One region of the Isoptericola sp. NPDC056134 genome, then DNA from elsewhere that is predicted to be linked to it. Evidence: predicted binding sites of a transcription regulator. Region 1 holds the regulator's gene; the other holds the start of a gene.
The links. The regulator HspR, encoded in region 1, represses chaperone genes until heat shock. The targets are predictions, from matches to a motif close to AAGTTGAGTCNNNNNGACTCAACTT.

Region 1 (7,868 bases):
GTGCTCCCCGCCTCGTCCTCCGGGGTGAAATTCCCCAGGAACAGCGCAGGATTCCCGCAGTTTTCCGTGCCTCGGGCAGCGGAGAGGGCTATCCCGGGGCACCTACCGATGAAAGTGGCCGACAACTGCGTCATGATGGCTGACCATGGCGGTCCCATCCACATGAACCGGTCCACGAGCGGGCCCCGCGGCGCGCCCGAGAACGATGCGCCCGAGCACGACGCACCCGAGCACGTCCCGGACGTGCTCGACCGCTGGCGCGCGACGAGTCTCGCCGAGGTGTGGCTGCGTCCCGACGACTGGTACCACCCCGCCGTCGACGCCCTCGTCGAGGCCTTCGACGAGGGCCGCTCCCCCCACGCCGCCGCGCACCGGCTCGGCGCCGCGCGCGGGCGGGCCGGCGTCGGCCTGGGCGAGACGCTGGACGACGTCGAGTGCCTGTACCGCTCCGCCCACCGCCCGCCGGACCCCGACGCGATCCGCGCGGTCGCCGTCGGGTGGGTGCGAGGCCGGGACGCAGAGCCGGCCCTCGGCGCGCTGCGCGACCCCAGTTCGGGGCTGCCCACCCGCGAGTACCTGGCCGAGCGGCTGCGGGAGACGTACGGCGCCGCCGTCGGCGCGGACCAGGGCGCGCCGGACACGCACTGCCTCGTCGTCGTGGACGTCGCCGTCGACGGCCTCGCCCCGTGGGACCGCGCCGCACGCTCCGCGACCGTCGGCCGCGCCCTCGAGCAGGTCTTCGGGGAGGGACATCCGATGGCCGCCCTCACGGACGGCGTGTTCACGGTGCTCGCACGGCGCGACACGGGGGTGCCCGACCTGGCCAAGGCCACCCGCGGGGTGGTGGAGCGCAACGCCGCGCTCATGGGCCTCGGGGACGTGCTGAGGCGCCCCACCCGGGTGTGGGTGGAGCGCCTCCCGACGTCGCACGCCGCCGCCGTCGAGCTGCTGACGCAGCTGGCCCGCTAGCCGCCCCGGGGGCGCCCCGGGGATCGGGTCACTGCTGCGCGTACGTGAGGCAGTCGGCGTGGCTCTCGTCGTCGGGGCCGGGGCCGACGCGGATGGCCGACGCCGCGCACTCGAGGTCGGTGTTGTGGACGCAGTCGCCGCGCTGGCAGGCGCCCACGTGGGCGACGACCTTCTCGAGGCCGCCCTTGGAGCTCAGCGGGATGAACGTGGCGCACGCCGCGTCGCCGCTGTGCCCCGCGATCGTCACCGCCCCGGCGTGGCAGCCGTGGTCGTGGTTGTAGCCGCAGCCCTCGACCGTGCACTCGGTGACCTCGGGCATCTCCATCAGCGTGCTCATGGTGCGCTCCTCGCCGCTCGACGCCGGCTCTCGCCGCCTTCGACCACGATATTCCTCTCGCACGGAATTGCACAGTGAATGCGCGATCGAATTCGCGACGGGTCGAATAAGGAATGCCTTACCCATTGCCCCGAGAATTAGCGAAGAATTGCGTTGCGGAAAGTCGTCAGCCGCGGCGGTGCGGGCGCCACAGCACCAGCGCGCCCTCCTCGGCCTCGAGGTCGGCCCGCTCCGCGCGGCGCACGCGCTGGCCGCGGCGCACGACGACGACGTCGCCCGTCGTGCCGGCCGTGAACACCCGGCCTCCGGGCTGCAGGGCGAGCGCCGCGAGCCGGCCCTCGAGCTGGGCGACGTGCTCCTGCAGGTCGAGGATGCGCCGGATCCCGGCGAGGTTGATGCCCTCCACCTGCGCGAGGCGCTGCACCTCGAGCAGTCGTGCGACGTCGCGCTGGGAGTAGCGCCGGCCGCGGCCGGCGGTGCGGCGCGGCGTGACCAGCCCGAGGCGGTCGTACTGCCGGAGCGTCTGCGGGTGCATGCCCGCGAGCCGGGCCGCCTGCGACACGGTCAGCACCGGCGCGTCCTCGGTGACCATCGCTACCTCCTCGCTCGGTGCCGCTCCTCGGTGCCGCCCCGGGCCGGTCGGCCCGCGCCCCGCCGCGGCGTCATTCAGCCGCGCGCTGCGCGAGCCCCGCCCGCACGTCCTCGTGGTCGCTCTCGGCGGCGAACGCCTCGAGCGCCTCCTTCGCCTTCTTGCTGAGCTTCTGCGGCACGGCCACCTGGACCGTGACCAGCAGGTCACCCTGCGCCTTCGTGGTCCTGACGCCGCGGCCCTTGACCCGCAGCACCCGCCCGGTGGGCGTGCCGGCCGGCACCTTGAGCTTCACGGTGTGCCCGTCGAGCGTCGGCACCTCGACCGTCGTGCCCAGCGCGGCCTCCGCGAACGTCACCGGGACCGTCATGCGCAGGTTGGCGCCGTCGAGCGTGAACACCGGGTGCGGCGCGACGTGCACGGTGACCACGAGGTCGCCGGCGTCGCCGCCGCCCGAGCCCGGGCGCCCCTTGCCGCGGATGCGCAGCTTGCGGCCGTCGTTCACCCCGGCGGGGATCTTGGTCTTGACCTTGCGGCCGTCCACCGTGAACTCGACGGTGGCGCCCTCCACCGCCGTGCGGAACGGCAGCGTGGTCTCGGCCGCGACGTCCGGACCCTTCTGCGGCGTGGTGAAGCCGGCGCGCTGCCGGCCGCCGCGGAAGCCCCCCTGGCCGCCGAGCATGGAGCTGAGGATGTCCTCGAAGCCCCCGCCGCCCGCACCACCCTGGGGGTACTGCTGGTAGCGCACGTTCGGGCCGGCACCGCCGCCGAACATCGAGCCGAAGACGTCCTCGAACCCGTTGCCGCCGCCCCCGCCCGGGCCCGCCGCGAAGCGGGCGCCGCCGCCGGCCATGGCGCGCACGGCGTCGTACTGCTGGCGCTGCTCGGAGTCGGACAGCACGGCGTACGCCTCGCCGATCTCCTTGAACTTCGCCTCCGCCGACGCGTCGCCCGGGTTCTGGTCCGGGTGGTACTGGCGCGCGAGCTTGCGGTACGCCTTCTTGATGGCCGCGTCGTCCGCGTCCTTGGGGACGCCGAGAGCGGAGTAGAAGTCCTTCTCGATCCAGTCCTGACCTGTCACGACGCCCTCCTTCCTGTCATTGTCCGCGAGATCGACCCGCCCGTCGTGAGATCGACCCTGGGCAGGTCGGTCTCACGACGGGCAGGTCGATCTCGCGGATGGTGTCACTCGGGGCCGACGACGCCCACGCGGGCGGCGCGGACGACCCGGTCGCCGATGCGGTAGCCGGGCTCGACCACCATCGCGACGGTGGTCACCGTCGCCTCGGGGTCCACGTTGTGCATGAGCGCCTCGTGGACGTTCGGGTCGAACTCCTCCCCGACCGCGCCGAACCGCTCGATGCCGAACCTCGCCAGCGACGCGTCGAGCTTCTCCGCGATGGCCGCCATGGGCCCGCTCAGCTCGGCGTGCTGCTTGGCGCGCTCGATGTCGTCGAGCACCGGCAGCAGCGCGGCGAGCACATCCTGCGTGCCCTGGGTCCGCGCCGCCTCCTGGTCGCGCAGCGACCGGTTGCGGTAGTTCGTGAACGACGCCCGCTCGCGCTGCAGCGCGTCCAGGTGCTGGGCCGCCTCGGCCTTGGCCGCCAGGACCTCGGCGCTCTCGGCGGCCTCGCCCTCGGGCTCGAAGTCGAGCGCCGCGAGCGGGTCGACGCCCTCGGGCTCGCCCTGGTCGCCGGCGGCGCCGGACGCCTCCCGGGCCTCCCCGGACGTCGGGTCGACCTTCCGCTTGTCCGTGAAGCTGAACGGGGTCTCCCCCGAGCCCTCGGGCTCGGGGGTCCCCTGCGTGTTCTCGTCCGTCACTTCTTGTCGTCCTCGTCGTCGACGATCTCGGCGTCGACCACGTCCTCGTCGGGGGCGGACGTCGCGCCCGCGGCAGCGGCCGCGTCGTCCTCCGCCGCCGGGGTGTCGCCCGCGGCCTGCTCCTGCTCGGCCGTGGCGTAGAGCGCCTGGCCGATCTTCTGCGAGGACGCGCCGAGCTTCTCGTACGCGGCCTTCACCGCGTCGGCGTCCTCGCCCTCCAGGGCGGTCTTGACGCCGGCGATGTCGGCCTCGACCTCGGTCACGACCTCGGCGGGGAGCTTGTCGCGGTTGTCCGCGATCTGCTTCTCCATCGAGTACGCGAAGGCCTCGGCCTGGTTGCGGGTCTCCGCCTCCTCGCGACGCTTCTTGTCCTCGGCGGCGTGCTCCTCGGCGTCCTTCACCATGCGGTCGATGTCCTCCTTGGGGAGGGCCGACCCGCCGGTGATCTTCATCGACTGCTCGGTGCCCGTGCCACGGTCCTTGGCGGACACGTGCACGATGCCGTTCGCGTCGATGTCGAAGGTGACCTCGATCTGCGGGACGCCGCGCGGCGCCGGGGCGATGCCGGTGAGCTCGAACGTGCCCAGCGGCTTGTTGTCGCGGGTGAACTCGCGCTCGCCCTGGAAGACCTGGATCGCCACGGACGGCTGGTTGTCCTCCGCCGTGGAGAAGATCTCGCTGCGCTTGGTCGGGATGGCCGTGTTGCGCTCGATGAGCTTGGTCATCACGCCGCCCTTGGTCTCGATGCCGAGGGACAGCGGGGTGACGTCGATGAGCAGCACGTCCTTGCGCTCGCCGCCGATGACGCCGGCCTGCAGGGCCGCGCCCACGGCGACGACCTCGTCCGGGTTGACGCCCTTGTTGGGCTCGCGACCACCGGTGAGCTCCTTGACGACCTCGGTCACGGCCGGCATGCGGGTGGAACCACCCACCAGCACGACGTGGTCGATGTCGGAGACCGAGATGCCGGCGTCGCGGATGACCGCGTGGAACGGCGCCTTGGTGCGGTCGATGAGGTCCTGCGTCATCTGCTGGAACTGCGCCCGCGTGAGCTTCTCGTCCAGGTGGACGGGGCCGTTCTCGCTCATCGACAGGTACTGCATCGAGATGCTGGTGCTCGTCGCGGACGAGAGCTCCTTCTTGGCCTGCTCGGCCGCCTCACGCAGACGCTGCAGGGCGATCTTGTCCTTGGACAGGTCGACGCCCGCGCTGTTCTTCACCTGCTTGATGAGGTGGTCCACGATGCGCTGGTCCCAGTCGTCGCCGCCGAGGCGGTTGTCGCCGGACGTGGCGCGCACCTGGATGGTGGAGAAGTCGTCCTCGTCCTTGCCGACCTCGAGGAGCGAGACGTCGAACGTGCCGCCGCCCAGGTCGAAGACCAGGATGAGCTCGTCCTCCTTGCCCTTCTCCAGGCCGTAGGCGAGAGCCGCCGCGGTGGGCTCGTTGACGATGCGGGTCACGTTGAGGCCCGCGATCTGGCCGGCGTCCTTGGTCGCCTGGCGCTCGGCGTCGTTGAAGTACGCCGGGACGGTGATGACCGCGTCGGTGACGGGCTCGCCCAGGTACTCCTCGGCGTCGCGCTTGAGCTTGCCGAGCACGCGCGCGGAGATCTCCTGCGCGGTGTACTTCTTGTCGTCGATCTCGACCGACCAGTCGGTGCCCATGTGGCGCTTGACCGACGAGATGGTGCGGTCGACGTTGGTGACCGCCTGACGCTTGGCCACCTCACCGACGAGGACCTCGCCGGTCTTGGAGAACGCGACGACGGACGGCGTCGTGCGCGACCCCTCCGCGTTCGCGATGACGGTGGGCTCGCCGCCCTCCAGGACGGCGACCACCGAGTTGGTGGTACCCAGGTCGATACCGACTGCTCGAGCCATGTGCTGCCTCCATGCGTACGTCCGGGCGCCTGTGCACCCGAGGTTGAGTCAACTGCACTCAACGTAAATCTCGGCCTCCCCGCCTCGCAAACCGCGGGCGCCAAAGTTGAGTCTGCTTGGCTCAACCTTGCTCGGGGCGTCGATATTCCCGCAGGCAGACCCCGCTGTTCGCTGTGAGCGAACAGCGGGGCGGATGCTCCGGCCGGCTCGCGCTCAGATCAGCTCGACGCGGTCGGCCTGCGGCCCGCGGTCGCTCTGGCGCACCTTGAACCGGACCCGGTCGCCCTCTTCCAGGTACTCGCCGCCTTGCAAGACCGACACGTGCACGAACAGGTCCGCGCCCCCGGCGTCGGGGGTGATGAAGCCGAAGCCGCGGTCCGCGTCGTAGCGCGCGACGGTGCCCTCACCGCCGCGCACCGGACCGCCGGACGCCGCGGGACGGCCCGACCGGCCACGGTCCCCCCGGTCACGGTCACGCCCGGTGGCCCCGTGCGCGCCCCCGGAGCCGCGCACGAGCCGCACGTCGCGGGCGTTCGGCCCCTTGTCGCCGTCGACGACGTCGAACGTCACGCGCGCGCCCTCGGCCAGCGAGCTCAAGCCCGGGCCGAGCGCGTTGACGTGGACGAAGAGGTCCGCGCCGCCCGCGTCAGGAGCGATGAACCCGAAGCCCTTGGTGTCGTCGAACCAGGAGACGGTGCCGTCCCCGCCGTCGGAGGCCGGCCGCGCCGCCTCCGACGCGAGCGGCAGCAGGTGGTCAGCCTGCGGACCCTTCTCCCCCTCGACGACCATGAACGCGACCCGCTGGCCCTCCGCGATCACCCCGCCCCCGACGATCGCCGAGCTGTGCACGAAGATCTCGACGCCGCCGTCGTCGGGCGTGACGAAGCCGTACCCCTTGGTCGGCTCGTACCAGTTCACGGTGCCGAGCACGCCCACCGGGGCGTCGGCGGCCCGGTCGCCCGTGACGCGGACGCGTCGCGCCTGCGGGCCACGGTCGCCCTCGCCCACCTCGAACTCCACGGTCTGCCCCTCGCGGAGCTGCTTCGGCCCGTCCTCGCCGACGATCTCGGACGCGTGCACGAAGAGGTCCTCGGCCTCGTTCCCGAGGTCGATGAAGCCGAACCCGCGGTCGGCGTCGAACCATCGGACTGTTCCCTGGGGCACCTGGTACTCCTCGTCTTGGCAGATAGTGCTCCCCCCAGTGTCGCGCGGAGAACGGTCACGGCAAGAATCGCCGGGCCTGTGGTGGGATCGCCCCATGCACCCCGAGTCCGCCGAGGAGTACTACGCCCGCGTCGCCGCGCAGACCGGCCCGGACGGGCGGCTGCCGGTCGCCGTCGAGGAGATGCCCGGCTGGGACATCTACCCGTACGAGGCGGACTCCCTCCGGATGAAGCCCCTGCGCCCGCTGGCCGACGCCGAGCCGCCGCGGCGCGGCGAGGATCCCGCCGACTGCTGGTGCGCCGGGACCCCCGAGGAACGGACGGCCCGGTTCGAGGGCTGGGTCTGGCGCAACGAGCGGTGGGTGCTCACGGCGGACCTCGCGCAGAGCCTGCCCGTGCTCCTCACCCTGGTGCCCGTCGCCACGCACTGCGACCTGCCGTCGGTGCCCGCGGACCTCGCGGCCGAGATGGGGCAGCTGATCGTCGCGGTGTCGGCCGCCGTCGAGGCGCTGCCGAGCGTGGGCCGCGTGCAGCTCGCCAAGTGGGGCGACGGCGGGGCGCACCTGCACCTGGCGTTCCTCGGCAGGCCCGCCCGGGTGCTGCAGCTCCGCGGGTCGCCGCTGCTGGACTGGGCGGAGAACCTGCCCGACGTGCCGGCCGGCGTCCTGCGCGCCAACGCCGCCGCCGTGGCGGCGCACCTGGTGGCCGCGGTCGGCGGCGAGGCCGGCACCCGGGACGGCTGACCCGGCCGGGAACGGTCAGCGGCGCCGGGTCCGCCCGAGGCGGGCGCCGGTACCGAAGTACTCGCGGAACACGTAGAGGGCCGGCGACCACGCGCCCGTGTCGACGTGCCCGGTGACGGTGTCCACGACGGCCCGGTCCGCGTGGACCGCGCGCACGTAGACCTCGACGATGCGGAAGTCCTCGCCGTCAGGACCCGCGGGGGCGTGGACCGCCTGCACCTCCGCCTCGCACTGGATCGCGCACTCGGCGATGCGCGGCGGGCGCACCAGCGTGGACGGCTGCGCGGTGAAGCCGCCGGGTGTCCACTTGTCCCCCGCGCTGCGGAAGAGGCCCTCCTTGTGCGGCGGGAGCGGGTCGCTGCCGCT
Region 2 (7,868 bases), on a different contig from region 1:
CGCAGCACCGGCGTCGTCTACCTGCATGTGCTCGACATCGACGCGTCCGGCGGCGCGGAGGCCGTGCGCCGCGACACGCTGGCGCTCGAGGAGCGGGTGCTGCGGGCCTTCGCCAGCGACGCCGTGCTGTCCCGGTGCGGCCTGGCGCCCGGGCGAGGGGAGGACGCATGATGCTCGCCGCCGTGATCGCGGCCGCCGTGCTCGTGGCCGTCGCCGCGCTGCTCGCGCTCGTGCGTGTGGAGCGAGGCCCGTCGATGCTCGACCGGGCGGTCGCGCTGGACACGCTCACCGTCACCCTGGTGTGCGCCATCGCGATCGAGGCCATCTGGTCGCGGCGCACGGAGACCATCCCGATCCTCGTCGCGCTGTCGATGGTGGGCTTCGTGGGCTCGGTGACGATGGCCCGGTTCGCCGCGAAGGAGCCGGAGGGCGAGGGCCGCGTGCGCACGCGTGAGGAGGTCGCCGCCCAGGCGCGCGCCGCCGACGTGCCGCGCGGGGAACAACGGCACGAGCAGCGCGACGGGGCGCGCGTCGATGCCGAGGACGACGCCGAGAGCGCGGAGGGTGGCCAGCGATGACCCACGTCGACCCGGGGGTGTGGACGACGGTCGCCGACACCGTCGCCGCGGTCTGCCTGCTCGCCGGCGCGTTCCTGACGCTCGGCGCCGGGCTGGGCCTCGTGCGCTTCCCGTCCCTGCTGGCCCGCATGCACACCGTCACGAAGCCGCAGGTGCTGGGCCTCATCCTCCTGCTCACGGCGCTCGCGCTCCGGGTGCGCAGCTGGTCGGCCGTCGCGATGCTCGTGCTGGTCGTCGCGTTCCAGCTCGTCACGTCGCCCGTCGCCGCGCACATGGTGGGCCGCGCGGGGTTCCGCACGGGCAAGGTCGACCCCGACGACCTGCGCCCCAACGAGTTCGGCGAGCCCGACTGACCCGCGGCTGATAGACCGGGCGCATGGCACCAGCCGAGCCCGACCCCGCCGCCGCGCCCGACCCGTTCGCCGCTCTCGCGCACCCCGCGGAGACCGATCCCGCCGCCGCGCCGCCGGAGCCCCTCGCCAGCCCGCGCGTCGTGCAGGACGCGCACTCCGGCGGCGAGAGCACCCTCACGGTCGTCGTGGCGTTCGCCGCGAACGCGTTCGTGGCCGTCGCGAAGTCGGTGGCGGCGGTCGTCACCGGGTCGGCGTCGATGCTGGCGGAGGCCGTGCACTCCTGGGCGGACACCGGGAACGAGGTGTTCCTCTTCGTCGCCGACCGCCGCTCGCGCCGCCCCGCCGACCGCGAGCACCCGCTCGGCTTCGGCCGCGAGGCCTACGTGTGGTCGATGTTCGCCGCCATCGGGCTGTTCGCCGTCGGCGCCGGCGTGTCCATCACGCACGGCATCCAGGAGCTGGTGCACCCCGAGCCCGCGAGCGACTTCGGCGTCGCGTACGCCGTGCTCGGCATCGCGTTCGTGCTCGAGGGGATCTCGTTCCTGCAGGCCAGCCGGCAGGCGCGGGCCGAGGCGAAGAAGGCCGAGCACGACGTCCTGCACCACGTGCTCGTCACCTCCGACCCCACGCTGCGCGCCGTCTATGCGGAGGACGCCGCCGCGCTCGTCGGCCTCGTCGTCGCGTTCGGGGGCGTGCTCGCGCACCAGCTCACCGGGTCGCCCGTGCCCGACGCCGTCGGCTCGATCGTCGTCGGCGTCGTGCTGGCCGTCGTCTCCCTGGTGCTCGTGGACCGCAACCGCCGCTTCCTCGTCGGCGAGGCGGCCCGGCCCGAGACCCGGTCCGCCGTGCTCGCGCACCTCGTCACGATGCCGCAGGTGGAGCGGGTCACCTACCTGCGGCTCGAGTACGTGGGGCCGCGGTCGCTGTACCTGGTGGCGAGCGTCGACCTCAGCGGCAACGAGCCGGAGGAGACCGTCGCGCGGCGCCTGGACGACCTCGAGCGGGCGGCGACGCGGGTGCCGGTCATCGCCGGCGCGGTGTTCACCGTGTCCACGCCGGAGGAGCCGTCGCTCTGACGTCGTCGCGGGTCGCGGGCTCAGCCGGCGTGGCGGGCCTCGTGGGCGAGCAGGCTGCGCTTGACGTCGAGGCCGTAGCGGAAGCCGCCGAGGCTGCCGTCGGTCCGCAGCACCCGGTGGCACGGGACGAACAGGGCGGCGGCGTTCATCGCGCACGCGCCGGCCGCCGCGCGGACGGCCGCAGGGCGGCCGGACAGCTCCGCGTAGCGGGTGTACGTCACGGGGTCCCCGGCGTCGACGGTGCGCAGCACGTCCCACGCGTGCGCGCGGTACGGGCCGGAGACCTGGCGGACGGGGACGGCGTCGATCGCGCGCACGTCCCCCGCGTAGTAGGCGCGGACCGCGGCGACGGCAGAGGCGACCGCGGGGTCGTCGTCGGGCACGGGCGTCGTGGCCGTGGGCCGGACGTCGGGGTGGACGAGACCGACGAGGGCGTCGGCGTCCGTCGTCCAGCCGGACGCGAGGACCGTGCCGTCCGGGTCGACGACGACGGTGAACGGACCGTCGGGCGTGCTGAGGGTGGTGGTGCGGGCGGACATGGTTCCTCCGGGAGGTCGGGTGCCGAGCCTGCGCTCGAGCTCGGGGTGCGGGCTGAGAACGTGCGTCACTGCCTGGTCGGCGGGAGGGCGGCGCGCCACAGGTGCAGGGCGGCGTACGAGCGCCACGGCGCCCAACGCCCGGCGCGGGCGGCGAGCGCGCGCGACCGGGCCGCGCGCGGGGCGTCGTCGGGCAGGCCCAGGTCGACGCCGGCCGCGGCCGCGCCCGCGAGGAGCGCGACGTCGCCGTCGAGCCAGGAGTCCGGGTCGCGCAGCACGCGCATCGCCACGTAGGCGGCCGTCCACGGTCCGATCCCGCGGCGCGCGACGAACGCGGTGCGCAGCGCGTCGCCGTCGTCGCCCACCCCGACGGCGAGGGTGCCGTCGTCGAGGGCGCCGGCGGTGTCGACGACCGTCGCGACGGACCGCGCGGGCAGGCGCAGGTGGTCCGCCGCCGCGGTCGCGACCTGGGCCGCCGTCGGGAACAGGCGCGTGAGCCCGGGGACCGCGGAGGCGTACGGGGTGCCCGCGCCGGCGGCGAGCCGGCCGAGGTGCGTGCGCGCGGCGGCCACGCTGATCTGCTGCCCGACGATGGCGCGCACCACGATCTCGTGCGGGTCCACCGTGCCGGGCAGGCGCAGGCCGGGCCTGCGGGCGACGAGCGGCGCCAGGGCCGGGTCGTCGGCGAGGGCCGTGTCGACGGCGGCCGGGTCGGCGTCCAGGTCGAGCAGCCGGCGCAGGCGGGCCACCGCCACCGAGACGTCGGCGGCTGACGCGAGCTCCAGGCGCACGGCGACCCGGCCGGGCCCCACGCCCGGCCCGGCCAGGACCTCCGCCGCGCCGGGTCCGTGGGGGAGCAGCAGCGTGCGGGCGTACCGCACGTCGTCGCCGTCGAGGTCCGCGACCTCCACGCCGTCGACGGCGCGCGCCGCGAGGAACGCGACGACGCCGCGGGCGTCGAACGGCTCGCGCACCGGCAGCTCCAGGTCGAGGCGGACGCGCGCGACGTCGCCCCGATCCGCCGCGGGACCGGGTCCCCCGGCGAGGGAGATCCCGTGCCGGAAGGCCGGGGGGCGGCGGCGCGCGCGGGCGCGCAGCTCGCTCGGCGCGACGGCGAAGACCTCGGTCATCGTGTCGTTGAACTGCCGGATGGAGCCGAACCCGGCCGCGAAGGCGACGTCCGCGAGCGGCAGGTCGGTGCCGACGACGAGACTCCTCGCGGTCTGGGCCCGCTGCGCGCGGGCCAGGGCGAGCGGGCCGGCGCCGAGCTCGGCGGTGAGCAGGCGGTGCACGTGCCGGGCGCTGTACCCGAGGTGGGCCGCGAGCCCGTCCGTGCCCTCGCGGTCCACGACGCCGTCGGCGATGAGGCGCATCGCCCGTCCGGCGAGGTCGCGCCGCAGGTCCCAGGCCGGGGTGCCGGGCGCGGCCTCGGGCAGGCACCGCTTGCAGGCGCGGTAGCCGGCCTCGTGCGCGGCCGCCGAGGTGAGGTAGAAGGTGACGTTCTCCGGCTTCGGCGTGCGCGCCGGGCAGGACGGGCGGCAGTAGATGCCCGTGGAGCTGACCGCCGTGAAGAACTGCCCGTCGAACCGGGTGTCCCGCGCGGCGATGGCGCGGTACCGCTCCTCGAACTCCCGCGCGTCGGGGTGGGCCGTCGTCGTCATGCCCCCATCCTCACGCGGTCCACCGACGGTGGGCTAGCGGGAATCGGACACGACCGTGGGCGCTAGGGGAGCGCCTCGATCCAGTCCAGCACGGTGGTGAGGTACGTGTCGCGGGCCGGCTGCGGCGAGAGGGCGAGGTCGTGCGCGCCGCCGGCGACCGTCCGCACGGTGACGTCGCTGCCCAGGCGGGGCGCCCGGTCGCGGATGTGCGCGACGTCCAGCACGGAGTCCGTGGTGACCAGCTCGTCGTGCCACGACCGGGCCGGGCCGGACCGGTCGGACGCGAGCACGAGGACCGGGATCGTGAGGTCCAGCCCGCGGGCCACCCGGTGCTGCGCACGGCGCACGGAGCGCAGCCACCCGGCGCGGGCGGGGAAGCCGGCGTGCGGCTTCCAGGCCAGGTCGTAGTCCCACTCCCCGCCGGTCTCGTGGTGCAGCGCGGCGCCGTAGTGCTCGCCGACGGAGCCGACGGCCAGCCGTGGCGCGACGCGCCCGACGACGTCGATCGCCCAGGTCGCCGGGCCGCGCATCAGCCAGCTCTCGTTGAGCTCCAGCCACGGGCTGTTGAGCACGAGCGCGTCCGCGCGGCAGGGGCGGGCGTTCGCCCACAGGGGCGCGACCAGGCCGCCCGTGGAGTGCCCGAGCACCACCAGCCGCTCGTGTCCCGCAGCGCGCACGACGGCGGCCGCGGCGTCGAGGTCCTGGGCGTACAGCGCCAGGTCGTCCACGAGGTTGGGGTCGCGCCCGGCGGCGACGTGCGCGGCCAGCGCCCGCCCGTGGCCGCGCAGGTCGACGGCGTAGAACGCGTGCCCGCGGGCGGCGACAGCGCGCGCGACGTGCGGGTGGAAGAAGTAGTCGACGAACCCGTGCACGGACAGCACCGCCGTGCGCGCGACGCCCTGAGGGCCCGGCGCGCCGTCGTCGTCCGGCGTGGACGGCACGTGCCGCACCAGCACGGCCTCCGCGCCGCCGGGCAGCGGCAGCGTGCGCGCCCGGAACTCCGGGCCGAGGACGTCCTCGCGCCACGCCCCGGGCTCGGGGCGTGGCGCGGTCGGCGCGTCAGGCACCCTGCGCGGGACCGGACGGGCGGTCCTCGTCGCCGGGGCGGTCGCCGGTCGTGCCCGTGACGTCGGGCTCGACGTCGGGCTCGGGCGCGGTGGCGTCGCCGACGGGCTCCTGCCGGACGGTGTCCTCCTCGCCCGGGCGGCCGGGCTCCAGCGGCTCCGCGACGGGTCCGGTCGTGGGGCCGGCGGGCGTGGCGGCCTCGGGCGCGGCCTCCGGCTCAAGCGGTTCGGCGACCGGGCCGGTGCCCGGTGCGGCGGCCGGAGCCGCGGGCGCGCCGAAGACCTGCTCCTCCGGCGTCGGACCGGCGGCGGGGACGGCCCCGGGGGCGGCCTGCGCGGCGAGGGCGGTGTCGCCCGCCGCGGTGCCCGTGACCGGGGCGGGGCGGCGGTTGTTCCGCACGACGAACCACACGACGAGGCCGATGACGACCAGCCCGACGACGAGCCCGACGATCCACCACGGGAAGCTGCTGCCCGCGGTGGCTGCGCCGACGGCGTGGATCTCGGCGTTCTCGCCGACCTTCGGCGTCCAGGTGACGGTGTTGCCGTCGATGGCGCCGGTGGCGTCGCTGACCGGGCCGGGGAAGGTGATGGCGAGGCTGACGTCGAAGGCGTCCTGGACGTTCTGCGGCAGAGACTTCAGCTGGTCGGCACCCTCGGAGAGGTTCATGGTGCCGTCGACGACGTAGTTGTCGCCGTCGCGGGTGATGGTGAGGTCCTCGCCGCCCTCGCCCGAGATCTGGCTGATCGGGGCGTCGGTGAAGGTGTACCGGGTGCCGGTGTACTCGTCGTCGGAGTACGGCTCCTGGGACGTGCCCTCGGGCAGGTTCTGGGACAGCTCTCCGCCCGCCTGCTTCCACAGCTCGCCCGGCTCCATCCCCATGGTCTCGGCGAGGCTGTTGGAGACGGCCATGACGATCGAGCCGGAGACGGTGTCGTCCTCGGACAGCGTCATGTCCATGTCGACCTTCATGCACCCGGCGAGGGCGAGGAGGCCGACGGCGGCCAGGACCGCCGCGATCGCGGTGCGGAGGCGGCGCACGGGGCCGCGGGCTGGAGTGGTCACCGGCCCAGCATCCCGCAGCGGCGGTCCACGAGCCACCCGGCGCCCCGGGCGGCTTGCGATCAAACTTGAGCGGAATAGACTCAACTTTGGCGGCGTTCCCCCGACAGACGTTTCTCCCGTGTCATCGCACGTCATCCCGGAGGTCCCATGGACATCAAGCTCACGACCATGTCGCAGCAGGCGCTCGGCGACGCCGTCCAGTCGGCGTCGGCCGCGGGCAACCCCCAGCTCGAGCCCGTGCACCTGCTGCAGGCGCTGCTCCAGCAGTCGGGCGGCGTCGCCGTCGGCCTGCTCGACGCCGTCGGCGCGAACACCCAGCAGATCGGCCAGCGCGCCCGCGCGGCCCTCGTCGCCCTGCCGCAGGCGAGCGGGTCCGCCGTCGCGCAGCCCGCGCCGTCGCGCGCGACGAGCGCCGTGCTGGAGAACGCAGCCAAGGAGGCCGAGGCGCTCGGCGACGAGTACGTCTCGACGGAGCACCTGCTCGTCGCGCTCGCCGCCGGGCAGTCCGCCGCCGCCCAGGCGCTGACCGAGGCGGGCGCGACCGCCGACGCCCTGCGCGCCGCGCTGCCCGCCGTCCGCGGCTCGTCCCGCGTCACCAGCCCCAACCCCGAGGGCACGTACAAGGCGCTGGAGCAGTACGGCAGCGACCTCACGCAGCGCGCCCGCGACGGCCAGCTCGACCCGGTCATCGGCCGCGACTCCGAGATCCGCCGCGTCGTGCAGGTGCTCAGCCGCCGTACCAAGAACAACCCCGTGCTCATCGGCGAGCCCGGCGTCGGCAAGACCGCCGTCGTCGAGGGCCTGGCCCAGCGCATCGTCGCGGGCGACGTCCCGACGTCCCTGCAGGGCAAGCGCCTCGTCGCGCTCGACCTGGCGGGCATGGTCGCGGGCGCCAAGTACCGCGGCGAGTTCGAGGAGCGGCTCAAGGCCGTGCTCGAGGAGATCACCGCGTCCGACGGCGAGGTCGTCACCTTCATCGACGAGCTGCACACCGTCGTCGGCGCGGGCGCCGGCGGCGAGGGCGCCATGGACGCGGGCAACATGCTCAAGCCGATGCTCGCCCGCGGCGAGCTGCGCCTGGTCGGCGCCACGACCCTCGACGAGTACCGCGAGCACATCGAGAAGGACCCGGCCCTCGAGCGCCGGTTCCAGCAGGTGTTCGTCGGCGAGCCGTCCGTGGAGGACACGGTCGCGATCCTGCGCGGGCTCAAGGAGCGGTACGAGGCGCACCACAAGGTGACGATCGCCGACTCCGCGCTCGTGGCCGCCGCCGCGCTGTCCGACCGGTACATCACCGGCCGCCAGCTGCCCGACAAGGCGATCGACCTCGTCGACGAGGCGGCGTCGCGCCTGCGCATGGAGATGGACTCCTCGCCGGTCGAGATCGACGAGCTGCAGCGCGTCGTCACGCGCCTCGAGATGGAGGAGGTCGTGCTCAAGGAGTCCGACGACGCCGCCTCCACCGAGCGCCTCGAGCGGCTGCGGGCCGACCTCGCCGACACGCGCGAGAGGCTGGCCGCGCTCACCGCGCGGT

Region 2: ACFCZN_RS18400 (LppM family (lipo)protein) is a predicted target of HspR. The motif match lies at 6,397-6,421, and genes of this name have one in related genera.

The regions. Positions count from the first base shown of each region.
Region 1 is NZ_JBHJVM010000035.1:1,067-8,934, forward strand. Features, by position in the region: gene ACFCZN_RS20050 (hypothetical protein) at 163-969, shown strand; gene ACFCZN_RS20055 (DUF1540 domain-containing protein) at 998-1,306, opposite strand; gene ACFCZN_RS20060 (heat shock protein transcriptional repressor HspR) at 1,473-1,898, opposite strand; gene ACFCZN_RS20065 (DnaJ C-terminal domain-containing protein) at 1,969-2,976, opposite strand; gene grpE (nucleotide exchange factor GrpE) at 3,081-3,716, opposite strand; gene dnaK (molecular chaperone DnaK) at 3,713-5,596, opposite strand; gene ACFCZN_RS20080 (cold-shock protein) at 5,810-6,760, opposite strand; gene ACFCZN_RS20085 (hypothetical protein) at 6,855-7,502, shown strand; gene ACFCZN_RS20090 (flavin reductase family protein) at 7,518-7,868, opposite strand, start outside.
Region 2 is NZ_JBHJVM010000026.1:1,293-9,160, reverse strand. Features, by position in the region: gene ACFCZN_RS18435 (Na+/H+ antiporter subunit E) at 1-171, shown strand, start outside; gene ACFCZN_RS18430 (monovalent cation/H+ antiporter complex subunit F) at 168-578, shown strand; gene mnhG (monovalent cation/H(+) antiporter subunit G) at 575-931, shown strand; gene ACFCZN_RS18420 (cation diffusion facilitator family transporter) at 955-2,007, shown strand; gene ACFCZN_RS18415 (methylated-DNA--[protein]-cysteine S-methyltransferase) at 2,028-2,546, opposite strand; gene ACFCZN_RS18410 (AlkA N-terminal domain-containing protein) at 2,612-4,204, opposite strand; gene ACFCZN_RS18405 (alpha/beta hydrolase) at 4,267-5,271, opposite strand; gene ACFCZN_RS18400 (LppM family (lipo)protein) at 5,264-6,334, opposite strand; gene clpB (ATP-dependent chaperone ClpB) at 6,482-7,868, shown strand, end outside.